2 regions of the Syntrophomonas erecta subsp. sporosyntropha genome follow, and region 2 is predicted to be linked to the other one. Evidence: predicted binding sites of a transcription regulator. Region 2 holds the regulator's gene; the other holds the start of a gene.
The links. Region 2 encodes Rex, which represses fermentation and respiration genes when NADH is low (regulators of the CRP and FNR family bind a similar motif). Its sites were predicted from a motif close to ATTGTTAANNNNTTAACAAT; they were not measured.
Positions count from the first base shown of each region.

Region 1: ACZ5Q0_RS11440 (acetyl-CoA C-acetyltransferase) is a predicted target of Rex. The motif match lies at 1,561-1,580, and genes of this name have one in related genera.

Region 1 is NZ_AP042459.1:2,335,238-2,341,668, forward strand. It holds gene ACZ5Q0_RS11435 (heterodisulfide reductase-related iron-sulfur binding cluster) at 1-1,186, shown strand, start outside; gene ACZ5Q0_RS11440 (acetyl-CoA C-acetyltransferase) at 1,598-2,782, shown strand; gene coaD (pantetheine-phosphate adenylyltransferase) at 3,030-3,512, shown strand; gene ACZ5Q0_RS11450 (gamma carbonic anhydrase family protein) at 3,781-4,311, opposite strand; gene hslO (Hsp33 family molecular chaperone HslO) at 4,508-5,392, shown strand; gene rpmB (50S ribosomal protein L28) at 5,417-5,605, opposite strand; gene ACZ5Q0_RS11465 (Asp23/Gls24 family envelope stress response protein) at 5,729-6,091, shown strand; gene ACZ5Q0_RS11470 (DAK2 domain-containing protein) at 6,106-6,431, shown strand, end outside.
Region 2 is NZ_AP042459.1:597,486-603,916, reverse strand. It holds gene ACZ5Q0_RS02770 (valine--tRNA ligase) at 1-1,673, shown strand, start outside; gene ACZ5Q0_RS02765 (bifunctional folylpolyglutamate synthase/dihydrofolate synthase) at 1,685-2,956, shown strand; gene ACZ5Q0_RS02760 (DUF47 domain-containing protein) at 3,050-3,682, shown strand; gene ACZ5Q0_RS02755 (inorganic phosphate transporter) at 3,675-4,664, shown strand; gene ACZ5Q0_RS02750 (redox-sensing transcriptional repressor Rex) at 4,784-5,413, shown strand; gene ACZ5Q0_RS02745 (DUF4321 domain-containing protein) at 5,526-5,792, shown strand; gene ACZ5Q0_RS02740 (Maf family protein) at 5,808-6,431, shown strand, end outside; gene radC (RadC family protein) at 6,394-6,431, shown strand, end outside.

The DNA of each region.
Region 1 (6,431 bases), 1.0 Mb from region 2:
TAAACACCTGAATCCCAAGGTAACTTTGATTCAGGCTATGAAGGAGCATTTGGATGCTAAGGCACCATACCTGTTAGCAGCTAAAGAAGAAGCTGCCGAAGCTGAAGCAGTAGCTATGACCGCCGAGGCTGAGGCTGAGGTTGCGGAAGTTAATCCCATGGAGCAGAGCTTACTCTATGATGTTGTTACTACGGATGTTATTTGGGATTGTACCAACTGTCGTGCTTGTATGGAGCATTGCCCGATGTTTATTGAACACATTCCTAAGATTGTGGATATGCGCCGTAATCTGGTTATGTGGCAGGGTGATATGTCCAGTGAAGCCCAGATGGCTTTCACCAATATGGAACGTAACTACAATCCATGGGGGGTTGGATTTGCTAACCGGGCCGAATGGTTGAAAGAAAGAGATGTTAGGGATTTAGTAAATCTCGTGCCTGAAGATGGTAAAGACTTTGAGTACCTCCTCTATGCTGGATGTGCGGTATCTTTTGACGATAGGTACAAGAGAGTAGGGGAAGCTCTGGTTCGTCTGCTGGATAAGGCAGGGGTTAGTTTCGGTTATCTGGGTGTAGAGGAATACTGCTGTGGTGATTCAGCCAGACGTCTGGGGAATGAGTACTTATATCAGACCCTAGCCCAGTCCAATATCGATTCCTTTAATAATTATGGCGTGAAAAAGATCATCGTGGTGTGCCCTCACGGTTACAATACTCTTAAGAATGAATATCCGCAAATGGGTGGCAACTATGAGGTTTATCACTATACCGAGATACTGGCGAAGCTGGTAGCAGAAGGTAAACTAAAGGCATCTCACGCATTGAATGCCAAAGTTACCTATCACGATTCTTGCTTCCTGGGCAGGCATAATAATGTATATGATGAGCCTAGAGGAGTAATCAAAGCTGCTGGTGGAAATATTGTCGAAATAGAAAAATCCAAGAGTTTCGGTTTCTGCTGTGGTGCTGGTGGTGGACGGATGTGGTTAGAGGAAGATGCGGTAGAAGGTTACAAGCGTATTAATGATACTAGAACTGACCAGTTGCTGGTACCTGAACCAGAATTGATTGTAACTAACTGTCCGTTCTGTTTAACCATGATTGATGACGGGGTAAAAGCCGCCAGCAAGGAAGAGCAGACTAAAGTGCTGGATGTAGCCGAAGTTCTGTGGAGATCTATGCAATAACTACCTTTTGACCAAAGAAATAAGCAGTAAAAGAGGACTTTTTAGAGGTCCTCTTTTTTTGCGGAAAAAATACTTTATCACCATGCCAAATAACTTATGCCAGTATTTAAGATGGTGTTGAAACAGTTTCCTATTGCGAAATATATTTCGGGTCCATATTTGTCTATATGATCAGTTTTGGTTAGTTAATATTTACTTTTCGAATAGGTATTTTGGTAATTAATAAGTCTGCCTGGTAACAGAAAGTGGACTATTGCAGGTGGCTCAGAATAGGGATACAATAAAAAAGGCCTTTTATTTTGTAATGTTAACTACCTCATTTTTGCCCCATTAGTTACCATTGTAGAATAAAAGTTTTTCGTATATATAAATAGATATATAAAGATATAACAATAAAGGGAGGAACTGTAAATGACTAGGGAGGTAGTATTAGTAGGCGCGTGCAGAACACCTGTAGGTACCTTCAATGGTCAGCTTAAGGATACCAAGGCTATAGATTTAGGCAGTCTGGTCATGACAGAAGCCTTAAACCGTGCCGGATTAAGTGGCGGGCAGTTGGATGAGGTTATTTTTGGTTGTGTTCTACAAGCATCTCAAGGGCAAAATGTTGCCCGTCAGTCGGCTATTAAAGCAGGAATACCAGAAACAGTTACTGCTTTCACTATTAACAAAGTGTGTGGATCTGGATTAAGAGCAGTTAGCCTGGCAGCGCAGATAATTAAGGCCGGTGATGCTGATATTATTATGGCTGGTGGTATGGAAAATATGTCAGCAGCTCCCTATGCTTTGGAGAAAGCACGTTCTGGATATAGAATGAATAATGGGAATATTGTTGATGTGATGATTAAGGACGGGCTTTGGGAGGCCTTTAACGATTACCACATGGGGATTACCGCGGAAAATGTTGCTGAAAAATGGGGTATCACCCGGGAGGAACAGGATCAATTTGGGTTTGTTAGCCAGCAACGGGCTGCGGAAGCTATCAAGAATGGAAGATTTAAAGATGAAATAGTTCCGGTAGTTATTCCTGGCAAAAAGGGTGATATAGTATTTGATACCGATGAACATCCGCGGACTACTACCCGGGAAAAGATGGCGGGGTTAAGACCTGCATTTAAAAAGGATGGTACTGTAACAGCTGGTAATGCTTCCGGTATTAATGATGGGGCAGCAGCAGTTATAGTTATGAGCAAAGAAAAAGCTGATGAATTGGGTATTAAACCTATGGCTACCATAGTTAGCTATGCTTCTGGTGGAGTAGATCCGTCCATTATGGGATTAGGGCCTATTCCAGCTACCCGTAAGGCCCTTGAAAAGGCAGGAATGACCGTTGATGACATTGATTTAATTGAAGCTAATGAGGCATTTGCAGCCCAGTCCCTGGCAGTTGCTAAAGATCTCGGTTGGGCTGATAAGATGGAAAAAGTTAATGTCAATGGTGGAGCTATCGCTATCGGACATCCGATCGGAGCTTCTGGTGGTCGTATCCTGATTACTCTTCTTTATGAAATGCAGAAGAGAGACAGCAAGACTGGTCTGGCTACATTGTGTATAGGTGGGGGACAAGGTACTACCTTAATAGTTCGTCGTGACTAAAAGATATTGATGTTTTTTGCTTTCTAAAGTTCCCTGGTAGCTTACCGGGTCAGGATTTTGTCTTTGATCTCCATGCTATTTAGTTTAGGTTGAAAAAAGGCGATTATATCTGGTAAACACAGGATTTAAATCCTGTGTTTACTTTTTTAAGAAAGCACCGTATTTAGCAGGGAAAAGCTATTGAAAGTCGAAGTAGAATACAGCCCACCAGTTGTGGTAATTATATAGAACAAAAGGGGGACAAAAAGTGCGACTCGCGGTTTACCCGGGAAGTTTTGATCCTATAACAAACGGGCATATTGATATTTTAGAAAAGACCAGCAAAATATTTGACCGTATTATCATTGCGGTTATACATAATGTAACTAAGCAGGCTTTGTTTTCTCTTGATGAACGGGTGGAACTGATACGGGAAAGCACAGGTCATTTAGATAATGTGGAAGTGGATTGCTTTAGTGGTTTGTTAGCAGATTATGTTCGTACTAAAAGCGCTTGTGCCATAATCAGGGGACTCCGGACGGTGAGTGATTTCGAATATGAGATGCATATGGCTATGATGAATAAACGCTTGGTTCCTGAAGTGGATACCTTGTTTGCCATGTCGGATAGTAACTATATTTTTGTAAGTTCCAGTGCAGTTAAAGAGGCAGCTTTACTGGGAGGGGATGTAAGTAGTCTGGTTCCTCCGGTAGTGGTGCGGGGCCTGAAAGAAAAATTATGCGGTCGCTAAATTTTCCTGGGGCTAAGGTATCGCACCTGGTAAAGTGTAAAAAAAGTGATTCGATCTATCATTGGTCCTGTAAAAAGGTCATCTTTCATCTCCCTTTTTATGGGGAGATGAAAGATGGGAAATTAACCAAAAATGTTTTTCCCTACGGGTAATAATGGTCCGCACTACATCTTTTTTTATTGTGATGGTATGATAAGGAAGCCATAAAATATTTTGCAGGGAAGGCAATGGCCGGGCTGTAAAGGTCATTAATGCCTGGGAAAGTAGTTTACTCGCTGATCAATTTGAAGCCTGATTTGTAACGGCTGGCTAGTTGCTGATAAAGATGAGTAGCTATTCGGTTATCGTTAATCATTTTTTCGTCGATATCTTTTACCAGGCGGGCCGGATTGCCCATAGCTATTTGCCGGGGGGGAACACTTTTACCCGGGGGAAGTACACTGCCAGCTGCTAGTAGGCTTTGTTCGCTAATTTCACATCCGGGTGAGACTAGGGCACCCATTCCTATGGTTGCCTGGTTTTTTATTAGACAGGGACCATGAACTATAGCACTGTGGCCGACCAGTACGTTGTCTTCTAAAATAGCAATACTTTCCGGCTCAGCGTGAAGGACGGCATTTTCCTGGATATTACTTCCATACCCTATTATTATCTTTCCGTTGTCTCCTCGTATTACAGCTCCTGCTCCTACATAGCAGTGGGCGCCGATTTCTACTTCGCCAATTATCACTGCTTGTGGATGAATAAAAGTGGAATCTGCTATTAGTGGACGTTTACCCTCGAATTCATAAAGTGCCAAAGCAATTTCCCCCTCTTGTATTTCTTATAAAGAAATTATACGTCATCTAGATAAAACCCTTTATCAGTTGTTAAGGAAAGTCTAGTTCAAAAGTTTATTACAGGATCTATCTGTTAAATTAGGATGTAATTTTTGAAAAATGCCGGTTTACGGGTATAATTACTAAAAGAAGCTTACAGGGAAGGTAAATACCATTATGAATAGGAATTATTTGATAAAAGCTATGGATAAAGATAGTCAGGTAAGGGTTACTATAGCGTCAACTACGGGAGTAGTTGAGGAAGCTCACCGTCGTCACCAAACCTCTGCTACTGCCTCTGCCGCTTTGGGAAGGGTTTTGACCGCAGCCATCATGATGGGAAGTGATCTTAAAGGTAAGCAGGATATTCTGACTCTAAGAGTGGATGGAGGAGGTCCGGCAGGAACTATTATTGCGGCAACTGATAGCCAGGGTAACGCCAGAGGGCTTATTACTAATCCCCAGGCTGATGTACCTTCCCGTTATCCAGGCAAACTGGCTGTAGGTGAACTGGTAGGTAATAATGGCTATCTGGAAGTTATAAAAGATCTTGGTTTAAAGCAGCCTTTTGTGGGGAGAGTTAATTTAATAAGCGGGGAAATAGCCGAAGATATGGCTGTCTATTTTCAACAGTCGGAACAAATTCCCTCGCTGGTATCATTGGGAGTTTTAGTTGCTCCGGATTTGCATATTCAAGTGGCTGGAGGGCTTATTGTTCAGGCTATGCCCGGGGCTAATGACAAGATCTTACAAGTAATTGAGGATAATGTATTCAAAATGGGGCCTATTAGCGATGTGATGAATCACAGTGGATCTTTAGAAGAAGTTCTGGAACAGGTGATGAAGGGAATAGAGTACCATCAGGTAGGTAAAAGGCAACTTGCTTTCCGCTGCAATTGTAACCATGATAAACTAGGGAGAATAATGGCCGGCCTTGATTGGGAAGAGTTAGAAGACATCTATAATCAGATGGGCAAATTGGAGGTTTGTTGTAACTTCTGCAATGAAGTTTATAATTACAGCCTTTCGGAAATAGAGGCCTATAAAAGCGAAAAGCCTTAGATTTATTATCTAAGGCTACCACTGTTAGATGGCTCTTTCAACTTTTCCGGATCTAAGGCAGCGGGTACAAACATAAGCCCGTTTAGGGGTTCCGTTTACCACGATTTTAACGCGCTGTACGTTTGCTTTCCATTGCCGGTTAGTGCGGATGTGGGAGTGGCTATATTCTTTACCGAAAGCAACACCTTTTCCGCAGATTTCACATTTAGCCACCGTCTTGGCCCCCTCTCTATTGCAATGCACTTAAATATTTTATCAAATGAGGCTACAAAGGGCAAGCAGGAGGAATAAATATCATCATGTAGAATAATGATTGGGAAGGACAGGAGGACTATTATGTTTGACATTAAACAAACTGAATTAGGAAGTATTTCCGTAGATAAAGAAGTAGTGGAAACCATTGCGGGATTAGCAGCACTGGATTGTTATGGCTTGGTAGGCATGGTGGCCCAGGATTGGCAATCAGGTTTGTCAAGTATTCTGGGGATTGAGTCGGTACGTAAAGGAGTCTCAGTTTATTCCACCGATCAGGGGTTAGTAGTGGATGTCCATGTTATTGTCGGATATGGCCTGAAAATTCGTGAAGTGGCCAACAATGTCATACAGAAAGTAACCTATGTACTGGAGCATAATGCTGGATTGCCGGTGTCCACGGTCAATGTTAACGTTCAAGGAGTAAAAGTCATAGGAGATAAGTAGGGAGGATATCGGATTTGAGTTTGAATTACATAACCGGAAGAGACCTGGTACGGGGCATTAAGGCAGGTTGCATTAATCTGGAACATAACCGGGACAGTGTTGACCTGCTCAATGTTTTTCCTGTGCCAGATGGAGATACAGGAACGAATATGTTCCTAACCCTTATGTCTGCGGTGAAAGAAGCTGAAAAAAATCAAAATCAAAGCCTGGGTAAGGTAGCTAGAGCTATTTCTATGGGGTCATTAATGGGTGCCCGGGGGAACTCAGGCGTTATTTTGTCCCAGATTTTTCGGGGTATGGCGAGGATTTTAGAAGGAAAAGATCAAGCTGGGGCTATTGA
Region 2 (6,431 bases):
GGCAGGTGATAAAGGATTTAGAAAAGCAGGGATGTTTGCTTAAGGTGGAAGATCATAGCCATGCAGTAGGACACTGCCAGCGTTGCGATACTATAATTGAACCCATGATCTCTAAACAGTGGTTTGTAAAAATGAAGCCACTGGCAAAACCGGCTATCGAAGCAGTTGTAGATGGTAGGATACGCTTTGTTCCCGAGAGGTTTACCCGCATTTACCTTAACTGGATGGAGAATATCCGGGACTGGTGTATATCACGGCAGTTATGGTGGGGACACCGGATTCCGGTATGGTATTGTGATGATTGTGGTGAGGTTATATGCAGTACAACCGATCCTGACCAATGTCAGAAGTGCCAATCTGCTAACTTAAGACAGGATGAAGATGTCCTGGATACCTGGTTTAGCAGTGCCTTGTGGCCTTTTTCTACCCTGGGATGGCCGGATAAAACTAATGATTTGGAATATTTTTATCCAACTAGTGTATTAGTAACAGGTAGAGATATTATATTCTTCTGGGTAGCCCGTATGATTTTTTCCGGTTTGGAAAGCACCCAGCAGATTCCTTTCTATGATGTGAATATTCATGGACTTATTTTAGATGGTCAGGGGCGTAAGATGAGTAAATCCCTGGGCAATGGAATCGATCCCATTGAGGTTATTGAAAAGTATGGAGCGGATACTTTACGGTTTTCACTTATTACAGGTGTTACTCCCGGCAATGATATACGCTTCCATTGGGATAAAGTAGAAAATACCCGTAACTTTGCTAATAAGATCTGGAATGCATCCCGTTTTGTGCTGATGAATATGGAAGGGTACCAGCCAATTAATCTGGAGGAAAAAGACCTTAACCTGGCAGACCGCTGGATATTATCGCGACTGGCTGATAGGGTTAATGAAATTACTGGTCAACTAGAAAACTATGATCTGGGAGAAGCGGCTAAAAACCTGTATGAGTTTATATGGGATGAATTTTGTGATTGGTATATTGAGCTGGCCAAACCACGTTTGCAATCTAGCGAACAGGAAAGACTAGTTGTACAAAACGTTTTAAGGGATACTTTGGTAGAAATTTTAAGGCTTTTACATCCTTTTATGCCTTTTCTTACCGAAGAGATTTATCATTATCTGCCCGGACATAGTAATACCATTATGCTTGATCCCTGGCCGCAACCGGGTAAAGCATGGCCGGAAGCGGTTGCTGCTATGCAGCAGATTATGCAGGTCATAAGAGCGATTCGTAATATACGGGCTGAGTTTAACATTGCTCCTGGGGCTAAAATCACGGCTATTCTTCAGGTAGGTGCAGAAAACCATCTGGCTATGTTAGAAAACAATAAAGAATTTATTGAAAACCTGGCTGGAGTAAAGGATTTACAAATAGTCAAGCAATTAAATCAGAAACCGGCTCAAGCAGGTTCAGCTCTTACCGGAGTGGCAGAGATTTATGTACCCCTGGAGGGGATTATTGATGTTGATAAGGAAATAGCCCGTCTGGAAAAGGAACTGAAGAATGCGGCTATGGACCTGGAAAAAGCCCAGGGTAAGCTTAATAATAACAACTTCCTGAGCCGTGCTCCCAAGGAAGTTATTGATAAAGAGAAAGCTAAGGCGGATGAAGCCCTGGCTAAGAAGGAGGGCATTTTACAACGGTTAGAAATTTTGAGGGGCTGATTAAGGAGCGAATGTCCCGATTAAGTGTTTTTGGAAGTAAACCAGGATTAGAAAGAATATCTATACTACTGGAAGCACTAGGCAATCCTCATGAAGACCTGCGGTGCGTGCATATTGCAGGTACTAATGGCAAGGGATCAACTTCCTTAATGATTGCCAGTGTGCTTTCTCAGGCCGGCTACCGCGTGGGGCGATTTATATCGCCCCATGTTCACTCTTATTTTGAGAGATTTACTATCAATAATGAAGAAATTGACGGTGAACAGTTTCTCCATTACCTTGATCATCTAGATGCAGTAGCCCAAAACTTGACTAAACAAGGAATAGAACATCCTACTGAATTTGAGATATTAACTGCCCTGGCCTTTTTATTCTTCCGGGATAATGATGTTGACCTGGCCATAATAGAGACCGGGTTAGGTGGATTGTATGATTCAACCAATGTGGTTCATCCCCTGGTATCAGTAATTACTAGTGTTGATTATGATCATACTAATGTTTTAGGATCTACCCTGGAGGAGATAGCTTTTAATAAAGCTGGCATAATAAAACCAGGGGCTCCGGTAGTGGTAGGGCAGATTCCGGAAGAGGCTTATCGGGTAGTATTAGAACAAGCCCGGCAAAAAGGGGTTTCAGTCTTTGACGATGCAAAAATAGAGATAAATCGCTATGGCTCTCCTGGTCCCTATGGACAGAAGGTAAATATTCGCATGCCCGGCCACAGTTTGACAGGTATAGAGCTGTCTTTGCTGGGAGATTATCAGCTTGATAACCTGGCAGTGGCTATGGGAGCACTTACAATTCTTGCCTCAGAAGGATTTGCATTCAGTGATCGGGATACAGAATTAGCCCTTAATGATTTACATATCAAGGGGCGTACTGAGATTATAAATTGGCATCCCTTAAGCGTGCTGGATGTTGCTCATAACCCACATGCTGCTCGCGCTTTGGCCCAGTCATTAGGAAATCTTTTTCCTGGCCGCGGTAAGGTTTTAGTTTGCGGTATAGTTGATGACAAAGATGCCTATCATACTCTTGAACCTCTGGGTAGCGGAACCCACGTCTGTATAGTCACCCGACCTCAGGGAAGCCGGGGGAGCGCATGGCAACGGGTAACTAAAACGTGGCGACAGCTTTTTCCTGATATTCAGGTATACGAAGAGGAAGATATTCAGGCAGCAGTGGCTAAAGGGATAAGCCTCCTAAATGGAGATGATTACCTGTTAGTTACGGGATCTTTCTATGTACTTGACCAGGCCAGACGCTACTTTACCGGGGCTTAAGCGATTCTTAACACATTCTTAACACAGGGACAAACTGTATATTTGCTATAATGGGTCTAGGATGGAAAGGTATGATTTCAAGGAGGTATAGGGTTGGTTTTCCGATTAAAGCCACGTGACGAAAAATTTTTCCATTATTTTAACCAGCTATCTGAAGCTATTTGCGAAGCAACGGCTATACTGAAAGGCTTTTTTGAAAACCCTATTGATCCAGCTAGAAACCTTGATATGATAAACGAGGTAGAAGAGCGTGGTGATAAAACATTAGCCGAAGTCATGAATCAAATTAACAGTTCTTTTATAACTCCTTTTGATCGCGAGGATATTCTATTACTAACCCGGGAGCTTAATAACGTTTTGGATCATATTCAGGGAACTATGGAAAAGGTAGTAATCTATAAAGCTGAACCACCCCGGTATGTTTATGTATTAAAACTTGTCCATGTATTAGAAGCGGCTGCTTCTGAGATAAAAATAGCTGTGGATAGTTTACCTCACGTACGTTCCCAGCACCGGGAGATCATAGACTCCTGTGAAAGAATACGCTCTTTTGAACACGAAGGAGACTATCTATACCGGGCCGGAATTGCTCTTCTTTTTGAAAATACTGACAATGTAGTAGAGATTATAAAGTGGAAGGAAATTTATGAACATCTGGAAACCACTTTAGATTATTGCGAAAATGTCAGTAATATACTTAAGGGAGTAGCTGTAAAATATGTTTAGTATATGGTTAGTCGTCTTAGTTATCTTTTTTGCCTTAGCCTTTGACTATATTAATGGCTTTCATGATACGGCCAATGCCATAGCCACATCAGTATCGACTAAAGCACTCGCCCCTCGTACTGCTATTATGATAGCAGCTAGCCTTAATTTCTTGGGAGCCTTAAGCGGCACCGCGGTAGCAGCTACTATCGGAAAAAGCATAGTAGCCCCAAATCTAGTAACCCCCCTGGTACTTATAACTGCATTAATTGGAGCTATTTTTTGGAATCTGTTTACCTGGTATTTTGGTATCCCCAGCAGTTCTTCTCATGCTTTAATTGGTGGCCTGACCGGCTCGGTTATTGCTGGTTTTGGATTTAATCAGGTGAACTGGTCGGGCTTTATTAAAATCTTTTCCGGCCTGATCATTTCTCCGGTACTCGGTATGGTAGCCGGGAGTCTAGTGATGACCCTGCTTTTTTGGATATTTAAAGAAGCATCTCCGGCCCGTACTAATAATAGTTTCCGTAAATTACAGGTTATTACTGCCTGTATGGCTTCTTTTGCCCACGGTTCTAATGACGCCCAAAAATCCATGGGAATAATTACTATGGTTTTGCTCAGTGGAGGATTAATTTCTACCTTTCAGGTTCCTCTATGGGTTAAAATAGCCTGTGCCAGTGCTATGGCAGCAGGAACGGCCATAGGAGGGTGGAAAATTATCCGTACTATGGGAGGAAAAATATTCCGCATAGAACCTATTAATGGATTTGCGGCAGATTTTACTGCGGCTACAGTAATTTATACAGGCACTTTACTAGGGGCACCAGTAAGTACTACTCATGTAGTTTCTTCAGCCATTATGGGGGTAGGAGCCGCTAAACGATTTAAGGGGGTCCGTTGGAATATAGCCCGGCAAAGTATTGTTGCCTGGTTTATTACTATACCATTTTCCGGTATGGTTTCATTATTTATTTACAAATTGGTATATTTTTTTATATAATAAGACATGCTCTTTCTTTGGCTCAAGAAAGAGCTTTTTTGTAAATTGTTAGCGAATTATTTCACAAGAGTGGTACAATAGAGTTAGCACTCAAATTTTGTGAAAAAGGAGTGGGGAGCTTGAAGGTCTATAAGATTCCAGAAGCTACCGTTATGCGGCTCTCTGTTTACTCCCGATACTTGCACCAGTTGCTTGAGGATGGCATTGATACAATATCATCAGGCGAGATTGCTCGAGGAGTAGGAGTAAGTTCAGCTCAGGTCCGAAAAGATTTGGCTTATTTTGGAGAGTTTGGTACCCGCGGGGTCGGCTACAAGGTTGAAGAATTATATGGGCATCTTATGAAAATCCTTGGTTTGGACCATCGTTGGAATATAATTCTTGTTGGGGCCGGTAAACTGGGATCAGCCCTGGCCCTGTACCGGGGATTTGCCGATCGTGGTTTTAATATATGCACTATTTTAGATGTAGATAAAGATCGGATCGGCAGCCGACTGGGTGACATAGAAATAGAATCAATTGAACTTATAAAAGAAAAGGTAAGAAAGTATAAAATTTCGATTGGAGTAGTAGCAGTACCTGCCCCAGCAGCTCAGGATGTAACCGATCAGCTGATCAGTGCCGGGGTTAAAGCTATTCTTAATTTTTCTCCGCGGGTATTGCAGGTTCCCAATGATGTAGTGTTGAGAAATGTGGATCTTTCAGTTCATCTGGAAGTTCTCAGTTTTAATCTTGCCTTAGATAAATAATTATGCTGCTTAAGAAGCTCTCTTGAGGGGAGCTTCTTTCATTTTTACCCAGCTTGTTTTTACATTATAGTAATGCTACACTTTTATACAAAGTTTGCTGGGAGGTGGTTAGGTGAAAGGGAAAAGAGGTGCCTACCCTAACTGGCAAACCTTTTTATTGCTTTTAATCCTGGGAGGTATTGTCGGGGGTTGGATCGGGGACGCTATGATTAAAATCTGGCCTGTGCTGGCTACTTGGGGAAGGGTGCATAGCATTGGCATTCCTTCTTTTACCCTGGATTTAAAGGTATTTACTTTATCTTTTGGCTTTATGCTGCGTATTAATTTGTTTACTATCATAGGTTTTGTAGCTGCTTATTTTATTTATAAAAGGATTTAATGGTGGGATAACCCAATGAAAGAATTTATTTTAGCCTCGCAATCGCCCAGAAGAAAGGCGTTACTGCATACATTAGGTTTGGATTTCCGTTGTATTCCTGCCCGGATAAATGAAGACATTCGACCAGATGAATCACCCCTGGACGCAGTGAGAAAGATTGCCCTGCGAAAAGCCAGGTGTGTAGCTGGAAATGTGGATTCTGGGCTGATTTTATCGGCTGACACCATTGTAGTTTGTGATGGTAATATTCTTGGGAAACCCTGTAATAGGGAAGATGCCGCCTTAAAACTGAAAATGTTAAGTGGGCGTGATCATGAGGTTATTACAGCAGTATGTTTAATGGATGCCAAAAGTAAAAATTATGAGCTGGAAAATGAAATTACTCGTGTTTTTTTTCGTAAAATAACAGATGAAGAGATAAAAGCCTATATAGCTACCGGGGAACCAATGGACAAAGCGGGAGCATATGGCATACAGGGGTTAGGAGCAATATTCATAAAAAGAATTGAAGGTTGTTATTTTAATGTAGTCGGTTTACCATTGACGCGCTTGTATCTTATGCTCCAGCAGTGGGGAATTAATCTGCTGGAGGGGTATGTAAATGAGCCAATATTATATGGGAATAAAGGATCTTCCCGA